DNA from 3 places in the Paenibacillus xylanilyticus genome. Region 2 is predicted to be linked to each of the others. Evidence: riboswitches for the same ligand, from Rfam matches in the RefSeq annotation. Region 2 holds a riboswitch; each other region holds the start of a gene.

Region 1 (4,253 bases), 2.0 Mb from region 2:
CCGAGACCGCCCCGGCGGTAAGCAGTGTTCCTACGGCAAGGACGGATAGCTTCAGTCCATCCACCTGGACACCGATATGTGCAGCCTGCCGTTCCCCCAGTGCAAGCACATTCAAGGAACGGGCACGGCTCCAGAGGAAAATCAGACCGAGTATAAAATACGGGAAAAGGATGGCCGTATACGACCACCCACGCAGAGCCAGACTTCCCATCGTCCAGTATATAATTTCGTTAATTGTCTGTTTCGACATGGTCGACAGGAAGGAGACCACCGCTCCCAGAAAACTTTGCATCACCACACCAGCCAGAATCAGGCTGTGCGTCGGTATTTTGCGCCCTTCACGAGCCAGGGCGAGCACAAACCATAATGTGAGCACGCCCGTCAAAAACGCAACGAGCGGCAAGGTCCAGATTCCGATCAGTGCATACTGCAATCCGAAGAAAATCAGAAAAGCAGCACCCACCGATGCGCCAGACGATACGCCAAGCGTAAACGGATCTGCCAGCGGGTTACGAAGGACCCCCTGGAAGCCCGCTCCGGCGATGGCCAGCGATGCACCCACGAGTACAGCAAGCAGCACCCGCGGGAACCTGACCTTCCATATAATCTGCTCGGCTGCCGTACTCCAGTCGGGCGTGATCCAGTCTCCAATCCATGGCATGTGATGAAGCAGAATACCTGCAATGTCACGGACAGGCAGAGCCACTGAACCGATGCCCGTACAGATCAGCACAGTCAGCACAAGCAGCAGAATTCCGGCTGTTCCGTACACTGCCAGCTTTTTACTCATTGGAACAGGTCAGGATAGATCGCTTTGGCTACAGCTTTCAAACCTTCTGTTACACGTGGACCCGGACGGCTTAGCAGATTGGCATCCAGGCCAATGACTGCATCGTCTTTCACTGCTGTGATTTGATCCCAGCCGCTGCGCTCTTTGATGATCTGATCCAATGTTTTGGAGTTCTCATCAATAACATCATTGGCGTACAGAATGACATCCGGATTGGAAGCAATAATGTTCTCTTCGTTAATTTCATTCCAGCCCACGAGGTCGGAAGCAACGTTGATTCCACCGGCTACCGTAATCAGTTCATCCATGAATTCGCCTTTACCCACAGTCCAGCCTGGGGAGAATTCAACATATACCTTTTTCTGATCTTCCGACTTCACAGCCTTAACCGCTTCGGTTACGTCCGCTACATCTTGTTTCATCTTCGTGATGAGCTCCTGTGCCTGCTCCTGATGATCCGTGATTTTTCCGAACGTTTCGATGTTGTTCATGACATCGTCTATCGATTTCGGATCTGTTTTGAAAATGGTGATACCCAGCTCGCGCAGCTTGGTCACAGCCTCTTCGCTCATGGAGATGCCTGTAAATACGATGTCTGCTTCAGCTGCGATAATTGATTCTTCATTGGGCTTCGACACACCGCCCATTTTCGGTTTGGTCGTTGCAGCTTCCGGATAATCGTCATAGTCGGATACGCCTACGATCTGCTCGTCCAGTCCAAGGGCGAACAATGACTCAGTTTCTGCCGGAGACACGGATACGATTTTGGCTGGCGCTTTCTCAAACGTGAAGGATTCACCAGTTGCATCCGTTACCGTAAGTGGATATTGTGTTTTGAGATCCGTCTGCTCCTGGCCTTGGGATTGCTCCTGTGCCGGCTGCTGCGTAGACGTACCTGTTCCCTCGTTCGTTGTTGCATTTCCACATCCGGCCAAAGCCAGTGTGAGCATCGCTGCTGTCAGCAGGGACGCCATGCCTTTCCAATTCTTGATGTTCATTCTGTTCATTCTCCCCTTCTCTATTTGTACTATTTCTTGCGACATGCTCAAACTCTTACTCCCCATACTTTGGTGTTCCTATATAAGGTTTGAACTGCAACATTTACACGTTAACGGAGAGTGCAGAACCGATCTGGAGAAACGAAGTGTTCGCCTTTATCACCGGATTTCCCCTTTTAATAAGGGGATCAAAGAAATCTGGGGATAACAGCGATCGGAAGACGGTACTGCAATCGTAGTGGTCTAGTGTAAAGCTTACAGGTTCATCCTATATGAACAAAAAAATCCCCGATCCTTACGTCAGGATCAGGGATGACGTCTCGCATATGGCGATCTGCACATCTACAGCGTACCCGCTGTTCATGCACATAGAATTGCCCGAAACGCTGTCCTTTCCTCGAAGGAACACCGGTTTGTACGTCCAGGGCAGGTAACCTGACTTACAGGACTGCTTGTCCTGATTTACAGTGGCGGGACCGTGCCGGATTCACACCGGCTTCCCTATTTCACCCTTTGTGCCGTTCATCGTTTGCATTAACTCGATGAGCTCTTCTTGCGCACAAGGGACCCGTGGTCGCTGATATAGTAACCATTCAAGTGAGCATGTCCCATCCCTCAGCGCTTAAGCGCATAACGAGATATGTATTCATGCTGAAGTCACACTTCTGTTGTGATTATAGGTTATATTGCACATCCTTACAACCCGATTCACGGAAAAGACACCCTGCTTGAAACCCAGCGATTTCCGCTTTTTTCAAGCCGAACCTTAATGGCTTGCCCCGGAATGACCTGCGTATCCCAGAATCCCAGTTCCGGTATGAGACGTGACATGGCATACCGAATGACACCGCCATGGGTAACAACGGCAATCGCAGGAACATAATTTTCTTCGATATGTTCCTCTGGCGAAACGGACACAAGACACTCCTTCACGAAAGAGTCGATCCGCGCAGCAAAAGCCTGCCAAGGCTCGCCGCCCGGTGGCGTCACATCCTGCGGTGCATCAATCCAATTCCGGTAGAGCGGATTGCCCTTGAGCTCATTGTAAGTCATCCCTTCCCATTGCCCAAAATCAATCTCACGCAGACGCGGATCATACTGTACTTGTCCTGCTTGTACCGGAGCAATTCGTTCCACGGTCTGCCGGCAGCGCAGCAGATCACTGCAATATAGCGCATCCCATGTGATTCCGCGAATGGACTCGCGAAGCGGCGCCAGTTCCCGCTCTGCATCCGGCAGGAGACCGATATCGGTATGTCCGAGATATCTCTTTTCCACATTCCAAGAAGTTGTCCCATGACGGATAAACACGATCTCCCGCGCTCCTGTTCCATGCTTCCCGGATTCTACTTCCATAACAGCGCACCTCCAGCTGTCCAGATGCCGAACGTTACCAGCCAGCATAACAGCACAAAAGCTCCCGCCGACCAGAACATCAAACGCGTGGTCCGCACGATATCCTCTGCTTCCATTAGCCGTGTCTGATCGCCCATATAGGCTCGAAAAGAAGCCACACCGTGATAGACGTTATGCCCGCCAAGCCTGATGCCCAGCGCTCCCGCAACGGCCGACTCCGGGAATCCACTGTTCGGGCTGGGGTGCAATCGGGCATCCCGGCGAACCATGCGTGCAGCACCTTTTGCGTTCAATCTCATGAACCATGCACCCGTAATGAGCAGCAAGGCGGTAAGCCGCGCCGGAATCCAGTTCGCCCAATCATCCAGACGAGCAGAGGCCCAGCCGAGATGCAAGTACTTTTCATTTTTATAACCAACCATGGAATCCAGTGTATTGACGGCCCGATAGGCCATCGCAAGCGGAGCACCGCCAATCAGGGCATAGAACAGCGGTGAAACGATGGCATCCACGATATTTTCCGCTACAGTCTCCACAGTTCCCCTCACCACTTCCGGTTCATCCAGATGTGCTGTATCCCGCCCCACGATCATGCCGAGTGAACGTCTAGCCGCAGGCCAATCCCTTTCTCTCAGATGACGATACACTTCCATGCCTGCATCCTTCAGTCCTTTGGAAGCAATGGTGGTGGCAATCAGTACCACTTCAGCGATAACGGCAATCACTGGGTGAACAAGTCCCAGGATGTACAACACTCCCCAAGTAAGCACAAATGCACCACCAGCAATGACGATCGGAAAAAGCATCCCTGCCCGTTTAAGCCCCTGATCACTGCTCACTCGTTTTCTGATGGTCCGCTCCAGTGCAGAAATTCCTTTGCCCATGCCAATCACCGGGTGGGGAATCCAGCGCGGATCTCCTATGAGGCGATCCAGTATGTATGCTGCCAAAATAATCCATGCCCCTGTCATTCCTGCCCATATGGGCCAGTCTGCCCACTGACTCAGAGATATCATCGCTTGCTATTCCTCTCTTTCCACGCCTGTCCAGCTTGTAAACTTTCGGTAACGGCATCATAGACGACACGCCCAATGCCTGCCCCAATTACT
Region 2 (4,253 bases):
TGCTGGGGATTGAAGCGAATGATTCCTAAGGTATCCGGGAAGCTCATGACAGGTCCTGTTGCACTGGTAGGATTCGTATGTGCGTTCTGGTTTTTCAAAAATGCAATTCAGCTGTTCCGCTTCACGCGGGAATGGACATGGATTGCCATTCTGTTCGAAGTGATCTTTCCAATCATTCTTTTTGTGTTTCTTCGACCACGTAAAAAGGAAAGGGGTTCCTCACGCCAAGGAGAGAACCATCGCGATACAACCCAAAAACAGCATGAGCAGGAGAAGAAAGGACGCAATTCCGATCAGGAAGACAACACAGGAAAAGATGAAATGCAGGGGGGCGAGCTTCAGCCTTCCTGATGCCAATCATAAAAAATCGTTATAGAAGAACACGCCAAATGACGTGAAACAAGGTTTCCCTCCATGAAACTACCCTGTATACTGTAGTCAAACGAATGACGTTCGGACGAACGAACTGGGGGGAACATGAATGGCTCAACATTTGGCCGGTATACGTGTAGCACTGACGGGACCGCGTAAATCCAAGGAAATGGCGTTGTTAGTTGAGAAAATGGGTGGTATTCCACTCGTGCGGCCAGCACAGGGAACGGTATTCCTGGATGATCGGAACATACGCGACGGTCTCGTCTCCTTGATCTCTGATCCACCCGACTGGGCGGTATTAACTACAGGCATGGGACTGGATGCCATATTTGAAATGGCAGAGGATATGGACATAGCTGGTCAACTGCTGGATGTCTTGGCGGAAGCCTCCATTGCAGCAAGAGGATACAAAACGGTGAACTCACTTCGCAAGCGCAAGCTTGCACCGCTGGTCCGGGATGATGACGGTAGTACGGACGGACTGATCCGAGAATTCGCGCCACATAATCTTGCCGGCAAAAAAGTCATGCTCCAGCTTCATGGAGAAACTGCACCGAAGCTGGTCAACTGGCTGGAAGAACAGGGTGCTGAAGTAAGACAGGTTCTGCCTTATCGCCATGTACCACCGGAAGAGGCCGAACTGGAACTGCTTTTGAATGAAATCGTGCAGCATGAGGTCGATGCCGTAGCATTCACCAGCGGCCCCCAAGTACGGTTTCTGGCAGCATACGCAGCTTCCCAAGGCAAGCTGGAACAGATGCAGCAGGCTTTCCGGGACGGTGTGATTCCTGCATCTGTAGGTAAGGTGACTGCAAACGCCATGCGTGAAGAAGGAATTGAAGCACTTGTTGTTCCGGAGGAAGAAAAGATGGGAGCACTCATCGTTGAACTGGGACGATATGTTGCTGCAGCACACGCAGAAAAATCCTGATAAGTAGATCAGGACGCAGGTCTGTTAAAGGATTCGATAAGATCGTTATGAGAGCTACATATATGGATATCAACATTCAAGTTCTGATCTGTTCTGGATCAGAACTTTTTTGTGTTTTGTCTGAACATAGAATTGTGGACAAGCATCATAAGCATGGACATTTTTTCCTGAGCGGTGTTATGATGAAAGCAATATCATTCATGAAAACAAGCAAGGTGCTCTTGCGTCGAGCAAGAGGTAACAGGGAATCGGGTGCAAATCCCGAGCGGTCCCGCCACTGTAATGGGGAAGCCCTTTTCATCCAAGTCACTCGGACATCCGGGGAAGACAGAAAAGGAAGCTGATGATCCAGAGCCAGGAGACCTACCTTGCATGTGTCACCGAACCCTTCGCGGAAAGGAGTGGTGTACGAAGAATCAGGAAACGGGCGAACAACCGGTTCGCCTGGCAGGCCCTTTGCGGCCATGCAGCCACAGGTCTATCCTCTATAGGGGCCGTGGACTGTCTTCTTGAGTGTACGTACATGCGTATCCCATCCGTTATAAGGATGGGATTTTTTTGTTTTTTACAGTCGATCCGGAACTGGATTTAATCGAACATGCCGCGAAGAAGAAGGTCGGTCAAGCCGTCCTTTTTCACTGTTTTGGAATAGCCGGGATAAGAGGCTTGAGCTGCACGGAGCAACTCAATCATCAAGAGCTGGCTGCAGACGACGGCTGAGGAAGCAATGATATAGATGTGATTGACGTGCTAAGGGTGAACAGGGAGATGGAGGAGGAGAAGCAATGCAGAGTCAAGGAAAGCTGCTGATTATCGGATTTGGCCCAGGAGCGATGGAGCATATCACCACCCGGGCATTGGAGGCACTGCGGGAGAGTGAGGTCATCATTGGTTATAACACTTACGTTGATCTGATTCGTCCACTCCTGGACGGACAGGAGATTGTACGGACAGGTATGACCGAAGAAGTAAGCCGGGCACAGGAAGCGGTCAGACAGGCCGAGCTGGGCAAAATTGTTGCAGTAATCTCCAGTGGTGATGCAGGTGTGTATGGCATGGCTGGATTAGTGTATGAGGTGCTGATGGAGCAAGGCTGGAAGCCGGAAACGGGTGTTGGCGTTGAGGTTATCCCGGGTGTATCTGCCATTCAATCCTGTGCTTCCTTGCTTGGCGCACCCGTGATGCATGATGCATGTACGATCAGTCTGAGTGACCACCTTACGCCATGGGAGACGATTATTCGCCGAGTTGAAGCAGCAGCATCAGCTGATTTTGTCATTGCTCTGTACAACCCTCGCAGTGGACGCCGGACACGCCAGATCGTGGAGACGCAGGAGATGCTGCTGCGGTACCGTAGTCCCCAGACGCCTGTGGGGCTTGTAAAAAGTGCCTATCGTGAACGTCAGGATGTCGTGATGACCACGCTGGAAGACATGTTGAACCATGATATCGGCATGCTGACGACCGTGATTATTGGTAACTCCTCGACCATGATGTACGAAGGACTCATGGTCACACCGCGTGGATATCAGCGGAAATACACGCTGAATACCGTGGAACAGCCGCTCAGACCACATGAGCGGCTCCGCACGGAAGCTGAGCCTTGGTCGCTCGGCGCGATGGAGGCACGTTCTGCCGCTTCCGCCGATGCAGCAGGCACAGTCCGCGATACGCAGACCGCGCAGCCAGCTGCGGAACCAGCCCTGCGCGGCGCCAGCGCCAGTACGGGCATGGGACCGCAAGGGCAGCAGGGCGCTGGCTTGCCTGCTGCTCAGCCAGCGGGCGGCAGCACCGCAGTGCTTGCAGCCGAGCGGCCTGGAGCGGTGGAAGGCGCACCTCGTGCTGCCCTGGCGGTGCCACGTGCCGGTGCGGCCGAACTGGCTGCCGAAGCACTGACGCGGCTTGCGGCAGGCGGCAAGCTCGCTGGCGAAGCAGCCAGCCGCTGGCTGGATGCGGCGGGGTCAGGCGTGCCAGCAGCGACGCCGCAGACTGCAGGGGCAGCTGCTGTGCGGACAGCACCCGAGCCGGGACGCAAGGCACCGCTGTTCGAGATTGGCGTGTCGCCTGGCGTCGGCAACAAGAAGTTTACCGCAGCCCAGATGGCGCTGCTGGCACAATGCGCGAGTGAAGAAGGCGAGCTGGAATACACGCCGGAGCATCAGATTATTTTGCGGGTACCGACCTTTGAGCCGGATCAGCTGGTAGAAGAACTGCGTGCAGCGAATTTTATCGTGGTGCCGATCGGTGACGTTATCAAGGTGAAGGCCTGTGACTTCTGCAACATGGAGAAGGATGATGCCGTTCCGATGGCCAATCATTTGCAGGCTGTTATAGGCGGACTTAGTGCGCCGAAAGAGACCAGCGTGGCTCTGAATGGCTGCGGCATGGCATGTTACGGTGCCGTGCTCGAGGACATCGGCATCGTCTACCGCAAGGGCGGATACGACCTGTTCCTTGGCGGCAAGAAGTTCGGACGAAACGCTCACCCTGCCCAGCCGGTAGCCGGAGGGATTCCAGGTGATCAGATTGGCGGGATTGTGGAGCGAATCGTAGCGGAGTACAAGGAAAAGGGACATCCCAATGAGAGGTTCCATAAATTTTTCAAACGGGTTGGAGTAATCCAAGGCTTCCGTCACGTCGATGCGCCTGTGACCGTGGAAGTAAACCCGGTATGCGGCGACTAGGGATCGCGCGCGAGTGTTGTTACCATCTGATATTTTATAACCAGCATTTGTAGTTATACCAGAAAAATTCCAATGCACTTATATATAGATCGAGATGATTGGGTAACCAGGTTACCCTGCGTAAAAGGCTCGTTTACCGAGTAAGAACAACCTAAAATTGAGATGCCTGGTCTATGGATCAGGCGGGGGAGGAAGAAGCCATGATGAATGCCATTTTGCTGGTTGGACACGGCAGCCGTGATCCGGAGGGAAACCGGGAGTTA
Region 3 (4,253 bases), 690 kb from region 2:
GATTCATCCAGACCGAGCCGGGAATTGGCTATCGCTTTTTGCTTCAGGATTAGTATGAAATTGTAACAAGCATACCCATTAGAAAAGCGCCGGAGCCTCCTGGATTTGCAGAGGCCTTCGGCGCTTTTCTAATCATCAATGAAATACAAATGATCTTTTGCTTTAGGATGTATATTTCGGCAGCCAATCCCCATGAGCCTCGATCAGTTCATCGCACATGGCCACGATGTCATCAATGGACAGCTCGGCAGCAGTGTGTGGATCCAGCATGGCAGCATGATAGATATGTTCCTTTTTGCCCGTCATGGCCGCTTCAATTGTCAACAGCTGCGTGTTGATGTTGGTGCGGTTTAGTGCTGCCAGCTGTGGAGGCAGGTCGCCAATGTATGTTGGGCTGATTCCGGACCCGTCCACCAGACATGGCACCTCGACACAGGCTTCACGAGGCAGGTTGGTAATCAGGCCGGTATTCATTACATTACCGCCGATTTTGTATGGACGGTTCGTTTCCATAGCTTCCATGATGTGCGAAGCGTATTCACGGCTGCGCGTATGTTCAATATGTTCACTGGCAAACAGCTTCTCGCGCATTTCCTTCCATCCTTCAATCTGATTCACACAGCGGCGCGGATATTCATCCAGCGGGATGTTGAAGCGTTCGATCAATTCCGGATAATTCCGTTTGATAAAGTATGGATGATACTCGGCATTGTGCTCGGAGGACTCCGTTACGTAATATCCAAAACGATTCATCAGCTCGAAACGCACCATATCATGATGCTGCTCCTTCTGTTTCTCCCTCGCCAGACGTTTAATCTCCGGATACAGATCCTGGCCATCTCTCGTTACTTCCAGCAGCCAGGCCATATGGTTGATTCCTGCCACTTTTGCAACTACGCCTGTCTGATCCATTCCCAGTGCTTCAAACAGGTGAGGCACGCATACCTGCACGCTGTGGCACAGACCTACCGTTTTGATCCCTCCATGCACGTTCATGACATTGGTCAGGACGGCCATCGGGTTGGTGTAGTTCAGGAACCAGGCGTCAGGACACACTTCCTGCATGTCCCGGGCAAAGTCGAGCATGACCGGAATGGTACGCAAATTACGGAAGATACCGCCAATGCCGAGGGTGTCAGCAATGGTCTGACGCAGTCCGTATTTCTTCGGTATTTCGAAGTCCGTAATTGTACATGGATCATATCCGCCCACTTGAATGGCGTTAATCACATATTTGGCACCGCGCAGTGCTTCTTTGCGGTCTGTGTATTTTTTTACGGAACAACGGCTTCCAAGAGAACGGCCCATACTGGTCAGCAGTCGCTCCGAATCATTCAGCCGTTCGGCATCGATATCAAACAAGGCCAATTCAAAATCCTGCAGTGCTTCGGTCATCATGACGTCACCTAATACATTTTTGACAAAAACGGTGCTGCCTGCACCGAGAAACGTAATTTTGTTCATCACAAGTCCAGCCTCCCTGAATAATGGTGTACCCCAACTATAGGCCGATCCGGCTTATATAACTATGGCTCAACCTCACCCATATATGGCATAATCCCATTTTTGGTCCCGCTTTCAGCTGATATTTAACCAATATACCTGTTATAATCTAAAGTAAGACACATGTTGATGCGGAAGAAGAGAAGGGGTGAGAAGGTGAGTCCAATCGAGATGAACGTGGTGCCCATGGACTGGACACAGATGGAGCTGGTGCTGCTATTTTTCGGCTGGGAGAATTGTGATCCGTCTCATTATTGGGGTCCGGGGGTACGAGATTCCTATGTGGTTCATTACATTCATGAGGGACGGGGAACCGTTCGTATGGAAGACAGGGAGTACCATTTGACGCAGGGTCAGGGCTTTGCCATTCTGCCGGGTACGATCATTCATTATGAGGCCGATGCGAATGATCCTTGGACATACTCCTGGTTCGGATTTAAGGGCGTACATGCCAAGACATTCATGCAGCGGGCAAACCTGAGTCCAGCATCCCCTGTATTTGAAGCTAGCGATCCAGAGGTAATGGATGGTTTATATGAAAACATGGTTCAGGCCACATTGCGCAATGGTGGAGATGTATTCAGCCAGAGCCTGCTGTACCGATTAATGGCTGAACTGATCTCCTCCTCCCCTGATGAGGACAAGCCACAGAGGCCTCTTTCCACCAAGGATGAATACATCAGGCAAGCCGTTCAGTTTATGGAGAACAGGTACAGCCAGAAGACGTCCATCCTTGATATTGCGCAGTCCGTGCGTCTGGATCGTACGTATCTGTCCGGTCTGTTTAAGGAGAAGTACGGGAAGTCGCTGCAAGCCTTTTTTCTTGAATACCGGATGAATCGCGCAGCAGAGCTGCTGCAGAGTTCAACGCTTTCGGTCAGTGAGGTTGCCCACTCCGTGGGGTATACGGATCCGCTTTTATTTTCCAAGATGTTTAAGCGCGTGACAGGAGTCTCCCCGAAAGGTTCGAGAGAGCGGGAATAGGCTGACGAGCTGTTTCAAATTTGAATAAATGCTTTGATCATTATCTGTGAGCCAGCTATACTGGTACAGAATGCATTTCAATTGAATATGTGGAACTGGGTGCTATACCTTCGGGTAGAAGCTTAATAGGGAAGACCGGTGTGATGCCGGCGCGGTCCCGCCACTGTAACAGAGGAGTCATGCAGCGTTATGCCACTGGTTTAGGCCGGGAAGGTGCTGCAATGACGAGGATTCTGGAGCCAGGAGACCTGCCTAGTTTAACAACACAGTAGTACCTACGGGAGATAGGAAGGTGTTTAGAGAGCATGATTTTTTCTGGAAATCTGTTTATTTAAGACGTCCTTATCCGGTACTAGCGGAGAGAGACGTCTTTTTTGATATGCATGGACAAGTCATGTACGGGGTTGGAGATTGGGGAGAGGATGTCAGACATGTGAGTAGATATATTGTGAAAAGATTCATTCAGCTGGCAGCCGTGTTATTCGGCATTTCGTTTCTGACGTTTCTGCTGACTTATCTGTCTCCGGGGGACCCGGCAAGGCTTATGCTCATGTCTACAGGGGTCACACCGTCGGACGAATTGGTACAGCAGGTGCGTGTCCAGCTGGGACTGGATCAGCCGTTTTGGATACGCTACGGAAGCTGGCTGGGACAGGTGCTTACCGGAGACTTCGGAACGTCCTATAAATACGACAGGCCTGTGCTCGACATTCTGCTGTCCAGGCTTCCAGCCACGCTTCGGCTAACAGGAAGTGCCCTGGTGCTGGTCATTCTGATTGCGTTTCCACTGGGCATTTTGTCCGCCGTCTACAGAAACAACGTGCTGGATTACGTCATACGCCTGTTTTCGTTTGCCGGGTTGTCCATGCCCAGCTTCTGGCTTGGGATGCTGCTCATGCTGGTGTTTGGCGTACAGCTCAAGCTGCTGCCCGTCATGGGGAGTTCGGGCTGGAACAGCCTGATATTGCCTGCATGCACACTGGCGTTACCTCTAATCGCCCAATATATCAGGCAGATCCGTACGGTCATTCTGGAAGAGATGTCCCAGAACTATGTCACGGGGGCCAGAGCCAGAGGAGTGAAGGAGAGAGTCATTATGCTGCAGCATATTTTACCCAATATATTATTGCCCATCGTTACGCTCATGGGCATGTCCACAGGCGCCCTGCTCGGAGGGGCAGCCATTGTGGAAAGTTTGTTCGTATGGCCGGGTGTAGGGCAGATGGCGGTGGATGCCATCTTTACAAGAGACTATCCCCTGATTCAGGGCTATGTCATCTGGATGGCAACCATCTATGTATTGCTGAATCTGATGGTTGATCTCTGGACACATCTGCATGACCCGCGGATTCGACTGGACGTGGATGTCTAAAATGAGAGAATTTAAGCTTATTTTGACACAGCATCGCTGGTTCACGTTTCTATGTTCACTGACCCTTCTCTGGGTCATTCTCGCCATGATTGCGCCGCTGCTCGCACCGCATGATCCACTGGCAACGAATTTTGCCAAGGTGCTGCAGCCAGCCAGCTCGGAATATCCGCTTGGAACTGATCAGCTTGGACGCTGCGTGTTATCCCGTATCCTTTACGGGGCCAGGACGTCGCTTCTGCTTACATTTATGATGATCGGAATTGTGTTTGTGCTTGGTGTAGCCATTGGTGTTATCGCGGGTTTTGCCCGTGGGCTGACAGATACAGTGCTGATGCGGTTATCCGATACGCTGATGGCCTTTCCAGGATTAATCTTCGCTATCGCAGTAGTGGGG

What was found. Region 2 has a riboswitch for cobalamin ahead of cobJ (precorrin-3B C(17)-methyltransferase). Riboswitches for the same ligand answer to the same signal wherever they lie in the genome.
Region 1: linked by a shared signal. The riboswitch ahead of F4V51_RS06910 (ABC transporter substrate-binding protein) and the one ahead of cobJ (precorrin-3B C(17)-methyltransferase) in region 2 are both predicted to bind cobalamin.
Region 3: linked by a shared signal. The riboswitch ahead of nikB (nickel ABC transporter permease) and the one ahead of cobJ (precorrin-3B C(17)-methyltransferase) in region 2 are both predicted to bind cobalamin.

Annotation. Positions count from the first base shown of each region.
Region 1 is NZ_CP044310.1:1,549,578-1,553,830, reverse strand. Features, by position in the region: gene F4V51_RS06915 (FecCD family ABC transporter permease) at 1-790, opposite strand, end outside; gene F4V51_RS06910 (ABC transporter substrate-binding protein) at 787-1,788, opposite strand; cobalamin riboswitch at 2,196-2,326, opposite strand; gene F4V51_RS06905 (histidine phosphatase family protein) at 2,497-3,144, opposite strand; gene cbiB (adenosylcobinamide-phosphate synthase CbiB) at 3,135-4,115, opposite strand; gene F4V51_RS06895 (adenosylcobinamide amidohydrolase) at 4,157-4,253, opposite strand, start outside.
Region 2 is NZ_CP044310.1:6,028,898-6,033,150, reverse strand. Features, by position in the region: gene F4V51_RS26910 (endospore germination permease) at 1-351, shown strand, start outside; gene F4V51_RS26905 (uroporphyrinogen-III synthase) at 482-1,306, shown strand; cobalamin riboswitch at 1,503-1,692, shown strand; gene cobJ (precorrin-3B C(17)-methyltransferase) at 2,092-3,990, shown strand; gene F4V51_RS26895 (sirohydrochlorin chelatase) at 4,194-4,253, shown strand, end outside.
Region 3 is NZ_CP044310.1:267,180-271,432, forward strand. Features, by position in the region: gene F4V51_RS01215 (response regulator) at 1-53, shown strand, start outside; gene F4V51_RS01220 (alpha-glucosidase/alpha-galactosidase) at 163-1,464, opposite strand; gene F4V51_RS01225 (AraC family transcriptional regulator) at 1,660-2,487, shown strand; cobalamin riboswitch at 2,568-2,758, shown strand; gene nikB (nickel ABC transporter permease) at 2,780-3,859, shown strand; gene nikC (nickel transporter permease) at 3,861-4,253, shown strand, end outside.